2 regions of the Streptomyces sp. NPDC058240 genome follow, and region 1 is predicted to be linked to the other one. Evidence: riboswitches for the same ligand, from Rfam matches in the RefSeq annotation. Region 1 holds a riboswitch; the other holds the start of a gene.
What was found. A riboswitch is a leader RNA that binds a small molecule or an ion and turns the genes downstream of it on or off. The one in region 1 is predicted to bind glycine.
Positions count from the first base shown of each region.

Region 2: it holds a riboswitch for glycine, as region 1 does, so the genes downstream of both, gcvT (glycine cleavage system aminomethyltransferase GcvT) here and gcvP (aminomethyl-transferring glycine dehydrogenase) in region 1, are expected to answer to the same signal.

Region 1 covers NZ_JBHVWT010000058.1:15,104-22,747, reverse strand. Annotated here, with positions in the region: gene ACFVX4_RS37385 (FHA domain-containing protein) at 1-294, shown strand, start outside; gene ACFVX4_RS37380 (MerR family transcriptional regulator) at 312-1,055, shown strand; gene ACFVX4_RS37375 (bifunctional nuclease family protein) at 1,109-1,582, shown strand; gene ACFVX4_RS37370 (MerR family transcriptional regulator) at 1,751-2,368, shown strand; gene ACFVX4_RS37365 (DNA polymerase IV) at 2,426-3,886, shown strand; gene ACFVX4_RS37360 (PRC-barrel domain-containing protein) at 3,811-4,179, opposite strand; glycine riboswitch at 4,293-4,389, shown strand; gene gcvP (aminomethyl-transferring glycine dehydrogenase) at 4,584-7,469, shown strand; gene ACFVX4_RS37350 (DUF5999 family protein) at 7,556-7,644, opposite strand, start outside.
Region 2 covers NZ_JBHVWT010000030.1:8,066-15,709, forward strand. Annotated here, with positions in the region: gene ACFVX4_RS30840 (L-serine ammonia-lyase) at 1-508, opposite strand, end outside; gene glyA (serine hydroxymethyltransferase) at 661-1,920, opposite strand; gene gcvH (glycine cleavage system protein GcvH) at 1,941-2,318, opposite strand; gene gcvT (glycine cleavage system aminomethyltransferase GcvT) at 2,411-3,538, opposite strand; glycine riboswitch at 3,679-3,776, opposite strand; gene ACFVX4_RS30860 (AAA family ATPase) at 3,936-4,628, shown strand; gene ACFVX4_RS30865 (enhanced serine sensitivity protein SseB) at 4,699-5,469, shown strand; gene ACFVX4_RS30870 (enhanced serine sensitivity protein SseB C-terminal domain-containing protein) at 5,648-6,427, shown strand; gene ACFVX4_RS30875 (ABC transporter permease) at 6,866-7,644, shown strand, end outside.

The sequences.
Region 1 (7,644 bases):
TTGGTGGTGCGTCGTGGTCCGAACTCCGGCAGCCGCTTCCTGCTGGACGGTGAGCTGACCACGGCCGGCCGCCACCCGCAGAGCGACATCTTCCTCGACGACGTGACGGTGTCGCGGCGGCATGTGGAGTTCCGCAGGAGCCCCGACGGCAGCTTCACGGTCGGGGACGTGGGCAGCCTGAACGGCACCTACGTCAACCGTGAGCGCATTGACTCCGTCGCCCTGTCCAACGGCGACGAAGTACAGATCGGCAAGTACCGGCTGGTCTTCTACGCGAGCCAGCGCGGTATCTGACCCGTCAGGGAAGGTCCATGCTGAGAACACCGACGGGCGGTGCCGTGGCCGGCACCGCCACCGCCGATGACGGCCCGATGAGCATCGGCACGGTGCTCCTGCGGCTGCGGGACGAGTTCCCCGAGGTCACGATCTCCAAGATTCGGTTCCTGGAGGCCGAAGGGCTCGTCGAGCCGCAGCGGACCCCGTCCGGCTATCGCAAGTTCCGTGGTGCCGATGTGGAGCGGCTGGCTCAGGTGCTGCGCATGCAGCGGGACCACTACCTCCCGCTGAAGGTCATCCGTGAGCATCTGGATGCCCTCGCCCGTGGTGAACAGGCCGCCCTCCCGTCCGGGGGCGGCCCGCGGGACCTGACCGGCGGCGGCTGGGAGGCGGAGCCCGGACGGGCCACCGCGGCCCGGATCGGCCGTGCCGAGCTGCTGGCGGCCGCCGAGGTCGCCGAGAGCGACCTGGACGAGTGGGAGTCGTACGGCCTGGTCGTTCCGACCGCCGAGGGCGGTTACGACGCCGAGATGGTCACAGTCGCCAAGCTTGTGGCGGATCTGGGCAGGTTCGGTCTGGAACCGCGTCACCTGCGTGCCATGCGAGCGGCCGCGGATCGCGAGGTGGGGCTCATCGAGCAGGTGGTCGCGCCCTTGCGCCGGCACCGGAATCCGCAGACCAGAGCCTATGCGGAGGCCACCGCGAAAGAGCTCGCGGAGCTGTCCGTGAGGCTTCATTCGGCCCTTGTCCAGAGCGCTCTGCACATCCGGCTCCACTGATCACGCCGGTGCCCGACTACCCAAACCTGCCGGGCACGTCCTAGGGTTGCTGTGTGAACGAGCTCGACGTTGTGGGTGTCCGGGTGGAAATGCCCTCCAACCAACCGATCGTGCTCCTGCGTGAAGTGGGAGGCGACCGGTACCTCCCCATTTGGATCGGTCCTGGTGAGGCGACCGCGATCGCCTTCGCCCAGCAGGGCATGGCTCCGGCCAGGCCGCTGACCCATGATCTCTTCAAGGACGTGCTCGAGGCCGTCGGCCAGGAGCTCACCGAGGTCCGCATCACGGACCTCCGGGAAGGGGTCTTCTACGCGGAGCTGGTCTTCGCCAGCGGGGTCGAGGTGAGCGCGCGGCCGTCCGACGCCATAGCGCTCGCATTGCGTACCGGAACGCCGATCTACGGCAGTGACGGGGTGCTCGACGACGCCGGCATCGCCATCCCGGACGAGCAGGAGGATGAGGTGGAGAAATTCCGCGAGTTCCTCGATCAGATCTCTCCGGAGGATTTCGGCACCAACAGTCAGTGACCGTTCTTCGGGGCCGCCGTCAGCGCATCCGGCAAGCCTTTCCCGCTCGTGAGTCACGGGAAACCACCCTCAGGGTGATTATCACTCGGCGTGCCGAGTGTGGCGATCGTTGACGCACCCCGAGTGACTGCCTACCTTCGAGATGGCAGGTCTAGGACGGAGGTCGGCGTGAGAAGCAGCGGCGACGGTACGGCAGCGGGTGGGCCGTATCCGCAGCAGGGGAGTACAGCCGACCACACCATCATGCAACCGGTTCAACCGGCGGCGGTGGCGGGGGACGGAGTGGCATCGGCCAACGACATCGGCTACCGCGGGCCGACCGCCTGCGCGGCTGCCGGGATCACCTACCGGCAGCTCGACTACTGGGCGCGCACGGGTCTGGTGGAGCCGAGCGTGCGCCCGGCGTACGGCTCCGGCACACAGCGGCTCTACAGCTTCCGGGACGTCGTCCTGCTGAAGATCGTGAAGCGCTTCCTGGACACGGGTGTGGCACTCCAGAACATCCGCACCACGGTTCAGCATCTGCGGGCCCGGGGATTCCAGGACCTTGAGCGGATGACGCTGATGAGCGACGGGGCGACGGTCTACGAGTGCTCCTCGCCCGACGAGGTCGTCAGCCTGCTCCAGGGCGGCCAGGGGGTCTTCGGTATCGCGGTGGGCGTGGTGTGGCAGGACGTGGACGCCGCTCTCTCGCAGCTGCACGGCGAGCGGGTGGACACGGGCGAGACCCTCATCGGGAACAACCCCACCGATGAGCTCGCGCGGCGCCGCAACCGCGCCGGCTGACCCGGCCGACGGTTCGGGCGCGGTGATTGTCAGTGCCGTAGGGCAGCATCGATTGATGTGAGAGCCGCGCCCACCATCCTGCATCTGGACATGGATGCCTTCTACGCCTCTGCCGAGCAGGCGGCGAAGCCGAGCCTGCGCGGCAAGCCGGTCGTGGTCGGCGGACTGGGACCACGCGGAGTCGTCGCCACCGCCTCGTACGAGGCGCGACGCTTCGGGGTGCACTCGGCCATGCCCATGGCGCAGGCGCGGCGGCTGGCGCCCAACGCGGCCTATCTGGTGCCCCGCTTCCAGCTGTACCGGACGGTGAGCGACCAGGTGATGGAGCTGCTCGCGCGGCTCTCCCCGCTGGTGGAGCCCCTCAGCCTGGACGAGGCCTTCGTCGACCTGGAGGCCGGCGGGACGGCCGACGACACGGCTTCGGCGCTGGAGATCGGCGAGCAGCTGCGTACGGCCATCAAGGCGGTCACCGGGCTCACCGGCTCGGTGGGGCTTGCCGGTTCCAAGATGCTGGCCAAGATCGCTTCGGAGGAGGCGAAACCGAACGGCCTGCTGCTCATGGAACCGGGCACGGAGCGGGCACTGCTCGCACCCATGTCGGTGCGGATTCTCCCCGGTGTCGGGCCGGCGACGGCGGACCATCTGCGCCGTGCCGGGATGACCACGGTCGACGACTTGGTCGAGGCGGGAGAGGACGAGCTCGTACGCCTGCTGGGGAAGGCGCACGGCGGCTCGCTCCACCGCATGGCGTTCGGGTACGACGACCGGCCGGTGGTCGCGGAGCGGGACGCGAAATCGGTGTCGGTCGAGGACACCTTCGACGCCGACCTGCACGACCGGGTGCGGATCAGGACGGAGGTCGAGCGACTGGCCGGCCGATGCGTCCAGCGGCTGCGGGGCGCGGGGCGGTCCGGGCGGACGGTGGTGCTGAAGGTGCGTCGGTACGACTTCTCGACGCTCACGCGGTCCGAGACGCTGCGGGGGCCCACGGACGACCCCACGGTGGTCCGTGAGGCCGCCGCACGGCTCCTGGAGGCAGTGGACACCACCGGAGGCGTCCGGCTCCTCGGAGTGGGCGTGACGGGGCTTGCCGACTACACGCAGGAGGATCTCTTCGCCCAGGCCGCCGGTGAGCGGGCCGCGACCGAGGATCCGGCCGCGGAGACGACGCCGTCCGGGGACGACGGGGCCGAGCCGCCGGACGATCCCCGGGCGGAGGCCGAGGAGACCGCCGAGCAGCGCGCCGCGCGGCGCTGGCCCGCCGGACACGACGTACGCCATGACGCATACGGCCATGGCTGGGTGCAGGGCAGCGGCGTCGGCCGGGTGACCGTGCGGTTCGAGGAGCCCGAGTCGGCGCCCGGCCGGGTGCGTACGTTCCGGATCGACGACCCGGAACTCCGGCCGGCCGATCCGCTGCCGTTGGTGCGGGACCCGGTGGACTACTCGTCCTGGCCGGCCAGTCTGCCGAAGTCCCTGTCCGGGCCGGCCTCCTCGGGCGGGGAGTCCAGACCGTAGTGCCGGTAGAGCTGGAGCTCCTGTTCCGGTGAGAGATGGCGGCCGACGCCGAAGTCGGGCGCGTCCTTGATCAGCGCGCGGTCGAAGGGGATGCGGAGCGAATCCTCCACGAATTCGCTGGGTTCCAGCGGGACGAACGCGTCCCGGCTGAAGAGTCCGGTACGTACGGCCGCCCACTCGGGCACACCGGTCGCGTCGTCGAGGTACACCTCGTCCACGGTCCCGATCTTGGTGCCCTTGCGGTCGAACGCCTTGCGGCCGATCAGGCTGCGCGGATCGATGTCGGTCTGCACGGTCCCTCCCACTGGTCGCGGCTACTCCACAAGCACTACAAAAGGGCAGATCCGGGTGGTTGGCCACTCGAGAAATCAGCCATGAACCCCGCTGGTAGGCTGGTGATGGCTGCTGACCCCGTGCGGGAGAGTCCTCCGGAGCTGATCCGGAGGCGCCGAAGGAGCAAATCCTCCCCGGAATCTCTCAGGCCCCCGTACCGCACGGACGAGGTCACTCTGGAAAGCAGGGCGGGTTTCGTGCGGCCGAGTGCCGGTGCGATTCCTTTCCTCACCGACGGTGAAAACCGGTATGCCGCAGGGCGTGCCGGTGAAGCTCTCAGGTTGAGATGACAGAGGGGGAGGCCGTTCGGGCACCCGCGCCGTGGTGCCCCTCGCAGGTCGTGACAGACCAGGAGGCCTCCACCATGACCCCCCGTCGCACTCCGCTCTCCCAGCTGGAGCAGGGCATTCCGTTCGAGCAGCGCCACATCGGACCCGATGCCGAGGCGCAGTCGAAGATGCTCGCCCAGGTCGGTTACGGCTCGCTGGACGAGCTCACCGCGGCCGCCGTGCCCGACGTCATCAAGAGCACGGAGGCACTCGGGCTGCCGACCGCGCGTACCGAGGCCGAGGTCCTCGCCGAGTTGCGCGCCCTCGCGGACCGCAACCAGGTGCTGGCCCCGATGATCGGACTCGGCTACTACGGCACCTTCACCCCGCCGGTGATCCTGCGCAATGTCATGGAGAACCCCGCCTGGTACACGGCCTACACGCCGTACCAGCCGGAGATCTCGCAGGGCCGCCTGGAGGCGCTCCTCAACTTCCAGACGATGGTCGCCGAGCTGACCGGGCTGCCCACCTCCGGCGCCTCCCTGCTCGACGAGGGCACCGCGGCCGCCGAGGCCATGGCCCTCTCCCGGCGCGTCGGCAAGGTCAAGGACGGCGTCTTCCTCGTCGACACCGACACCCTGCCGCAGACGATCGCGGTCATCGAGACCCGCGCCGAGCCGACCGGTGTCGAGGTCGTCGTCGCCGACCTGTCCGACGGCATCCCGGCGGAGATCGCCGAGCGCGGTGTCTTCGGCGTCCTGGTGCAGTACCCGGGCGCGTCCGGGGCGGTGCGGAACATCGAACCCGTCATCGAGCAGGCCCACGAACTGGGTGCGATCGTCACGGTCGCCGCCGACCTGCTGGCCCTCACCCTGCTCACCTCGCCCGGTGACCTGGGTGCGGACATCGCGGTCGGCACCACGCAGCGCTTCGGTGTGCCGATGGGCTTCGGCGGACCGCACGCCGGCTTCATGGCCGTACGCGAGAAGTTCGCCCGCAGCCTTCCCGGCCGTCTCGTCGGAGTCTCCGTCGACGCGGACGGCAACAAGGCCTACCGGCTGGCCCTGCAGACCCGCGAGCAGCACATCCGCCGCGAAAAGGCCACCAGCAACATCTGTACCGCCCAGGTGCTCCTCGCCGTCATGGCCGGAATGTACGCCGTCTACCACGGCCCGGACGGGCTGCGGACGATCGCCCGGCGCACCCACCGCTACGCGACGATCCTGGCCGAGGGCCTGCGCGCCTCCGGTATCGACGTCGTGACCGGCGCCCACTTCGACACCCTCACCGTGCGCGTCCCGGGGAAGGCCGCCGACATCGTCGCGGATGCCCGCGAGCGCGGGGTCAACCTGCGGCTCGTCGACGCCGACCTGGTCTCCCTCGCCTGCGACGAGACCACCACGCGTACGCAGGTCGCCGCCGTCTGGGCCGCCTTCGGCGCCGACGGGGACATCGAGGAGCTGGACGCCAGCGCTGCCGACGTGCTGCCCGAGGGTCTGCTGCGCACCGACGAGATCCTCACCCACCCGGTCTTCCACCAGCACCGTTCCGAGACCGCGATGCTGCGCTACCTGCGCAAGCTCGCCGACCGCGACTACGCGCTGGACCGCGGCATGATCCCGCTCGGCTCCTGCACCATGAAGCTGAACGCGACCACCGAGATGGAGTCGATCACCTGGCCCGAGTTCGGCGCGCTGCACCCCTTCGCCCCGGCCGAGCAGGTGCAGGGTTTCCTCACCCTCATCCGTGAGTTGGAGGAGCGCCTCGCCGAGGTCACCGGGTACGACGCGGTCTCCATCCAGCCGAACGCGGGCTCGCAGGGCGAGTTCGCGGGCCTGCTGGCCGTACGGGCGTACCACCGGGCCAACGGTGACGAGCAGCGCACCGTCTGCCTGATCCCGTCCTCCGCGCACGGCACCAACGCGGCCAGCGCCGTGATGGCCGGCATGAAGGTCGTCGTGGTCAAGACCGCCGACGACGGCGAGGTCGACATAGAGGACCTCCGCGCCAAGATCGAGAAGCACCGCGACGAGCTCGCCGTGCTCATGATCACGTACCCGTCGACGCACGGCGTGTTCGAGGAGCACGTCGCCGACATCTGCGCCGAGGTGCACGACGCCGGCGGCCAGGTGTACGTCGACGGCGCCAACCTCAACGCGCTGGTGGGCCTCGCCCGGCCGGGCCGGTTCGGTGGCGACGTCTCGCACCTGAACCTGCACAAGACCTTCTGCATCCCGCACGGCGGCGGCGGCCCCGGCGTCGGCCCGGTCGGGGTGCGCGCCCACCTCGCGCCGTACCTGCCGAACCACCCGCTGCAGCCCTCGGCGGGCCCCGAGACCGGCGTCGGACCGATCTCGGCCGCTCCGTGGGGCTCGGCCGGCATTCTCCCCATCTCCTGGGCGTACGTACGCCTGATGGGCGGGGAGGGCCTGAAGCGTGCGACGCAGGTCGCCGTGCTCGCGGCCAACTACATCGCCAAGCGTCTGGAACCGTACTACCCGATCCTGTACAACGGCCCGGCCGGTCTGGTCGCGCACGAGTGCATCGTGGACCTGCGGCCGATCTCCAAGGCCACCGGCGTCAGCGTCGACGACATCGCCAAGCGGCTGATCGACTACGGCTTCCACTCGCCGACCATGTCGTTCCCGGTCGCCGGGACGCTGATGATCGAGCCGACCGAGAGCGAGAACCTCGCGGAGCTCGACCGGTTCTGCGACACGATGATCGCCATTCGCGACGAGGTCGAGAAGGTGGCCTCCGGCGAGTGGAGCGCGGACGACAACCCGCTGCACAACGCTCCGCACACCGCGGCGATGCTGGGCGGGGAGTGGAAGCACGGATACAGCCGTGAGGTGGCGGTCTTCCCGGCCGGAGTCTCGGCCGCCGACAAGTACTGGCCGCCGGTGCGCCGGATCGACGGCGCCTTCGGCGACCGCAACCTCGTCTGCTCCTGCCCGCCGCTGGACGAGTACGACAACTGAGTCATGAGCGCCACCGTGTGACACGGACATGCGTCGGGGCCGGTTCGGAGAATTCTCCGGGCCGGCCCCACTCCTACCGGCCGCGGTCAGGCGGCCTTCATCACCCGATCGGTCCCCAGGGGCCGGTGCGGAGCGATGATCTGACCGTCCGGGAGCAGCTCACCGGTGTCCTCGA
Region 2 (7,644 bases), on a different contig from region 1:
CGGTGTCGTCGAGCACGATCCGGTCCTCGCCCACCGCGTCCTCGTCCACGACGAAGCCGCCGCCGACCGAGTAGTACGTCTTCTCCAGGAGAAGGGCGCCCTCGCGGCCGAAGGCGAAGATCGTCATGCCGTTGGCGTGGTACGGGAGGGCCTTGCGGCGGTGCAGGATCAGCTGCTTGTCGGCGTCGAAGTCGATCTCGTGCATGCCGAGGAGGTTGATCCGGCCCGTGGTGCGGATCTGCTCCACCCGCTCGTCGGCGGACTCCACGTCGACGGTGCGGGGCGATTCGCCCTCCAGGCCGAGCAGGACGGCCTTGGGGGTGCCGTGGCCGTGACCGGTCGCACCGAGCGAGCCGTACAGCTCGGCGCGTATCGAGACGGTGTGGGCGATCAGGCCCTCGTTCTTCAGCCGGCGCGCGAACATGCGGGCGGCGCGCATCGGGCCGACCGTATGGGAGCTGGACGGGCCGATGCCGATCGAGAACAGGTCGAAGACCGAGATGGCCACGGGTGACTCCTCAAGGGTTGGTAGACGTCGTCGTCTGCCGGGTGGTGCGGGACGGACCGGTGGGTACGAAGAGCGCGGGACAAGGGCGGGGGCACCGTGCTCACTCTTCAGTGTGCGCGGTGCCCCCACCCGACGTGCAAACTGCGGGTGACCTACTTGAGGCCGGGGTACAGCGGGAACTTGTCGGCCAGCGCGACGACGCGGGCCTTCAGCGCGTCCGCGTCGTAGGACGGCTTGAGCGCGGCGGCGATGATCTCCGCGACCTCGGTGAAGTCCTCGGCCTGGAAACCGCGGGTCGCCAGGGCCGGCGTACCGATCCGCAGACCCGAGGTGACCATCGGCGGCCGCGGGTCGTTCGGGATGGCGTTCCGGTTGACCGTGATGCCCAGCTCGTGCAGCCGGTCCTCGGCCTGCTGGCCGTCCAGCTCGGAGTTGCGCAGGTCGACGAGGACCAGGTGGACGTCCGTACCGCCGGACAGCACGGAGACACCGACCTCGGTGACGTCCGGCTGGACCAGGCGCTCGGCGAGGATGCGGGCGCCGTCCAGGGTGCGCTGCTGGCGCTCCTTGAACTCCTCGGTCGCCGCGACCTTGAACGAGACCGCCTTGGCCGCGATCACGTGCTCCAGCGGGCCGCCCTGCTGGCCAGGGAAGACCGCCGAGTTGATCTTCTTGGCGAGCTCCTGCGTCGACAGGATGACGCCACCGCGCGGACCGCCGAGGGTCTTGTGCGTGGTGGTCGTGACGACGTGGGCGTGCGGCACCGGGTTGGGGTGCAGACCCGCGGCCACCAGACCGGCGAAGTGCGCCATGTCGACCATCAGGTACGCGCCGACCTCGTCCGCGATGCGGCGGAAGGCGGCGAAGTCCAGCTGACGCGGGTACGCGGACCAGCCGGCGACGATCAGCTTCGGCTTGGACTCCTTGGCCAGACGCTCGACCTCGGCCATGTCCACGACGCCGGTCTCGTCGACGTGGTACGGGATCACGTTGTAGAGCTTGCCGGAGAAGTTGATCTTCATGCCGTGGGTCAGGTGACCGCCGTGGGCGAGGCTCAGGCCCATGATCGTGTCGCCCGGCTTGAGCAGCGCGAACATCGCGGCGGCGTTGGCCTGCGCACCGGAGTGCGGCTGGACGTTCGCGGCCTCGGCGCCGAACAGCGCCTTGATGCGGTCGATGGCGATCTGCTCGACGACATCGACGTGCTCGCAGCCACCGTAGTAGCGGCGGCCGGGGTAGCCCTCGGCGTACTTGTTGGTGAGGACGGAGCCCTGAGCCTCCATGACCGCGACCGGAGCGAAGTTCTCCGAGGCGATCATTTCGAGGGTGGACTGCTGGCGGTGGAGCTCGGCGTCGACAGCGGCGGCGACGTCCGGGTCCAGCTCGTGGAGGGAGGAGTTGAGAAGCGACATCAGGTGGTCCCTTTGGGTCTTTAGTTGCCGGAGAACTCGGTGTACTCGTCGGCGGAGAGCAGGTCCTTCGGCTCCTCCGCCATACGTACCTTGAACAGCCAGCCGCCCTCGAAGGGAGCGGAGTTCACCAGCGACGGGTCGTCCACGACGTCCTGGTTCGCCGCGGTGACCTCTCCGGTCACCGGCGAGTACAGGTCGCTCACCGACTTGGTCGACTCCAGCTCGCCACAGGTCTCGCCCGCGGTCACCGTGTCACCGACCTCGGGGAGCTGGGCGTAGACGACGTCGCCGAGCGCGTTGGCCGCGTACTCGGTGATACCGATCGTGGCCACACCGTCCTCGACGGCCGACAGCCACTCGTGCTCCTTGCTGTAACGCAGCTGCTGGGGGTTGCTCATGACCTGAATTCTCCTGTACGCGGGGGAGTGCTGATGAACGGTGGTCTTACGGTGTGAGACGCGACTGCGTCACTTCTTCGGGGGCGCCGACGTCACTTCTGGCGCTTGTAGAACGGCAGCGCCACGACCTCGTACGGCTCGTGGGTGCCCCGGATGTCCACCCCGACGCCTGCGGTGCCGGGCGTGGCGTGCGCGGCGTCCACGTACGCCATGGCGATCGGCTTGCCCAGAGTGGGCGACGGGGCGCCCGAGGTGACCTCGCCGATGACCTCGGCGCCGGTCCCGCCCACGGCGACGACGGAGAAGCCGGCGCGCGGCACCCGGCGGCCCTCGGCGACCAGCCCGACCAGCTTGCGCGGCGGAGCGGTCTCGGCACGCTCGGCGGCGGCCTCAAGGGCCTTGCGGCCGACGAAGTCGCCCTCCTTCTCGAACTTCACGACCCGGCCGAGACCGGCGTCGAACGGGGTCAGTGCCGTGGTCAGCTCGTGTCCGTACAGCGGCATGCCCGCCTCCAGGCGCAGCGTGTCGCGGCAGGAGAGCCCGCACGGGATCAGGCCCCGGGAGGCGCCCGCCTCGGTCAGCGCCTTCCACAGCTGCTCGGCGTGGACGGGGGCGACGAACAGCTCGAAGCCGTCCTCACCGGTGTAGCCGGTACGGGCGATCAGCGCGGGGACCCCGGCGACCGTGCCGGGCAGTCCGGCGTAGTACTTCAGGCCGTCCAGGTCGGCGTCGGTGACGGCGGCGAGGATCGCGGGGGACTCGGGACCCTGGACGGCGAGCAGCGCGTACGCGTCGCGGTCGTCGCGGACCTCGGCGTCGAAGCCCTCGGCCCGCGCGGTCAGCGCGTCCAGCACGATCTGGGCGTTGCCCGCGTTGGCGACGACCATGTACTCCGTCTCGCCGAGCCGGTAGACGATCAGGTCGTCCAGGATGCCGCCGTCCTCGGCGCAGATCATGGTGTAGCGCGCGCGGCCCACGGAGACGGTGCCGATGTTGCCGACCAGCGCGAAGTTCAGGAGCGCCACGGCCCCGGGGCCGGTGACGGTGATCTCGCCCATGTGCGAGAGGTCGAAGAGGCCGGCCTTCGTGCGCACGGCGTTGTGCTCGTCGCGCTCACTGGCGTAGCGCAGCGGCATGTCCCAGCCCGCGAAGTCGGTCATCGTGGCGCCCAGCGAGCGATGCAGGGCATCGAGGGCGGTGAGACGGGGGGCGGTGCTCATGGATATGGCTCCCAGGGCATGACGACGAGGACGATCCCTCCCCATCTGTCATCGGAACCTGAGAGGTTCGCCGAGAGCCCCGGAAGGGTTCGGCTTGCACCTTGGGTGGAGCCGCGCAGCGGCCCGCTTTTCAGATCTGCCTCATCCACGCGGTACGGGGCCTGAGAGATTCAAGGGAGGAACTTGCTCCTTCGGCGCCCGGCACATGCAGTGACCGGAACTCTCCCGCGCGGATTCGAACGGCCTTTATGCAGTTGGCCGGGTCATCATCGCACGCATCGCGCCGGAGTGGGGCCTCGGTCCCCCACCGGAAATCAGCGGCGTGGACGGTTGTGCCGCATTACCTTTTCTTTACACTTCAGGGGCATACGTGGGGTGAGCCGACAGGGGGAGGGCGATGACGTTGCAGCGGTACGCGACGACCGCGGGGGTCGCGCACGGCGCGATGCCCGCACAGCCGGGGGCTCCGGTGAGGGAGGCGCCAGGCGCGCACGCGCCCGTCGTGCGGGATCTCCGGGAGCGGTCCGGGCGCAGCCCGCGCGGCCTGCGCTTCGCGGCCGGTGACGTGGTGGTGGTCTCCGGGCTGCCCGGCAGCGGCAAGTCGACGCTCATCCGGCGGGCGGTGACGACGGCCCACGCCATCGACTCCCAGGACACCCGTGACCGCTGGGCGCGGGTCATGCCCCGCTTACTTCCCTACGCCCTCTACCGCCCGCTCGTCCGCGCCGCCCACTACTGGGGGCTCTGGCGGGTGCTGCGTTCCGGGGAGTCCGCCGTCGTCCACGACTGCGGAACACAGGCATGGGTGCGCGGCTGGCTGGCCCGTGACGCGCGGCGCCGGGGCCGGGTCCTGCACCTCGTTCTGCTCGACGTCACGCCGCAGACGGCCAGGGAGGGCCAGCGCGAGCGCGGACGCGGCGTATCGGGATACGCCTTCGCCCGGCACCGCAGGGCGGTGGGCAGGCTGCTGAGGGCGGCCGAGACGGGCCTGCTGCCGCCCGGCTGCGCCTCGGCGGTGCTGCTGGACCGGGAGGCGGCGGGGAGGCTCGGCCGGATCACCTTCGCGGACGGGCGGCTCGGGGCCGGGTAGCCGGGGCCGGGGCAGCCGTCGGGGCGGGCGTTAATCTTCTGCCGGAAAGCTTGGGCGAGAAGGGGAAGCAGTGGACGTTCCGGCACAGGTCCAGTCCCATCCGCAGGGCGGATGGCCGGCCAATGAGCTCGAAGAAGTGCTGATGGCCTCGGTGGGCATCCCGGAGGCGGGCGGACGGCTCGTCGAGGTGCTCGGACGCAGCCATGTCTGGGTGCCCCTGCCCAATGGCGGCGGACCCGACTCGGCGGACCTGGACCTGCCGACGATGGAGATCGAGGGCGCTCCGTACGTCCCCGTGTTCAGCTCCGAACAGCAGTTCCTCACCTGCGTCGGTACCCAGATGTCCTTCACCGTCGCGCCCGCCCGCGACTTCGCCCGAGGGCTGCCGCCGCAGCTCGGCATGGCCGTGAACCCGGGCGGCGCGGTCGGGATGCCGCTGCCGCCCCCCGCCGTGGCCGAGCTCTGCCGGGCCGGACGCACCCCGCTGGACGGGCCGGCCAGCGGCGGCAGGGTCCGGCTGTACGAACCGGACTGGAGGGAGGAGCCCGTCGACTTCCTCGCCGCGGCGGCCGGGGAGTTCGAGGAGAGCGGTGTCGTGCTCTCCGCCCGCCGGGCGCTGGCCAGCATCGAGGGCGGCGACCCCGTCCTCTTCATCGGCGTCGAGTTCTCCACCTGGGAAGGCGCGGGGCGCAATGCCCCGATGGACGCCCTCGGCCGTGCTCTGGGCCGGGTCGAGGTGCCCTGGGTGGTCAATCTCGTCCTGCTCGATGTGGCACAGGACCCGGTCGGCGACTGGATACGGGAGAAGATCCAGCCGTTCTACCAGCGGGCGGGCCAGTAGCCCCGGCGCGGCGCCCGCGGCGGGCACCGGCGTGGAGCACCGCTTCGACCCATGGCGTCAAGTCGGTGTCAGGACCGGCGCATAAGCTGGTTTCATGGCTGGTGCCTCGGCATCATGCCGCACCCGTGTGCCCGGGAGCGGCCGGCCGACACAGTGGATCGAAGAGGGGCGGGACCAGGTGAGTGCGTCAGGCACCGCGGCGGCCGGGCAGGTCGAGCACATGCTGCGCCAAGTGACGCCCGGACGCTACGACGCGTACGAGGCACTGCTGCAGGCCCTCGTGAACGGCCGGATCTGGATGCTCCTCTGGCACGGCCAGGCGGGCTCGCCCGACGCCCAGTACGGGAACATGGAGGTCGACGGCCTCGGCTACGCCCCCTGTGTGACCTCCGCCCAGGAGCTCTCCGCCAGCGGCTGGAACCGCGCCCATGAGCTGGTCGGCGGCCTGGACATCGCCCGCGCACTCTTCCCCGACCGCTGGGGCATCTGGCTCAACCCGCACGCCCCGGGCGGCGGCGTCGGCATCCCCTGGCTGGACCTGCGCCGGATCGCCACCGGTCTCGACCGGATGCCCGCGGGCCCGCTCCGGCTCACCGAACCGGCCATCGAGATCCCGCAGTTCTACGCCCTGCTCACGCAGAACGCCCACCACACCCCGGCCATCCGCTCGCTGCGCCGCGCCTGGGTGCAGCCCGCGCTCGGGGTCCCGTACCTCACCATCGGTCTCGACCTCTACGACACCAGCCCGCCCTCGGTGGACGCGGCGCGTGCGATGATGCAGCAGTCGATCTCCGCCGTCCCGGACGGGCTGCCCGTCTCCACCGTCGCGATGTCCGACGAGTACGACCCGGTCGCGATGTGGCTGCGCGCCAACGCCCGCCCGTTCTACGACCGCGAGGCGCATGCCCCTGCGGCCCCCGTCGCGGGCTACGGCTACCCGCCGCAGGGCGCGTACTGACCCTTCCGGGACTGTTCGCCCCCCGGAGTCCGGAATGCGGGTGTGCGTTCCGGAATTCCCTAACGCGGCCATAAGTCATCAACTCCCCGAATGTCGGCGCGCGTTCACCTGCCCCGTGCCGTAACCGGCCACATGTGTCCGAGATTTCCGTGCTGGGTATGTCTGGTGGTGAAAGCGTCGCGAATCTGCGCGCGTGCCCCCTTCCACCTCAACTGACCTGTGTTCGGGGGGCGTTCACTTCCGTCCGGATAACGGAACACCCAGGACCGCATCACGGTTAGGCATCCATTCGCCTGTCGGTATGGCTACCTGTAGTGACGGCAATGAAGACTCCCGCAGCAAGGGCGTCTTGCCGCCTCTGCGTACGACTGACTGATCGTGCCGCCACAGCGGCCAGTTCGGCCCGGCCACCGCCGGTTGAGAGGGGTCCTTGCCACGATGACGGCACCACTGCACGAGCCGACCACGGAAGCGGATCCGATCGCGGCCGGCGGTCCCGCAGTCGACTCCGGGGTGAAGAAGGTCGAGGGGCGCTCCCTCAAGCAGATCGCCTGGAACCGCCTCAAGCAGGACAAGGTCGCTCTGACGGGTGGCATCGTTGTCCTCGTCCTGATCGTGGTGGCGGTCTTCGCGCCACTCATCGTCGGCCTGCTGGGGCATCCGCCGAACGATTTCCACCAGGACATGCTCGACCCGCTGACCAATCTCCCCACGGGCGACCTCGGTGGCGTGAGCGGCGACTACCTCTTCGGCGTCGAGCCCAACAAGGGCCGCGACATCTTCAGCCGGATCGTCTACGGCGCCCGGATCTCGCTGCTCGTGGCCTTCCTGGCGGCCCTGGTCGCCGTCGCCCTCGGCACCCTCTTCGGGATCATCGCCGGATACTTCGGCGGCTGGGTGGACGCGGTGATCAGCCGGGTCATGGACGTGCTGCTGTCCTTCCCGCAGCTCCTCTTCATCATCTCCCTGGTCTCGGTCCTGCCCGACGATCTGCTCGGCCTGACCGGCAGCGGCGTACGCATCGCCGTACTCGTCGCCGTCATCGGCTTCTTCGGCTGGCCGTACGTGGGACGCATCGTCCGGGGTCAGACGCTCTCCCTGCGCGAGCGCGAGTACGTGGAGGCGGCGCGCAGCCTCGGCGGCGGACGGACCCACATCCTCTTCCGTGAACTGCTGCCCAACCTGGTCGCGCCGATCACCGTCTACGCGACGCTCAT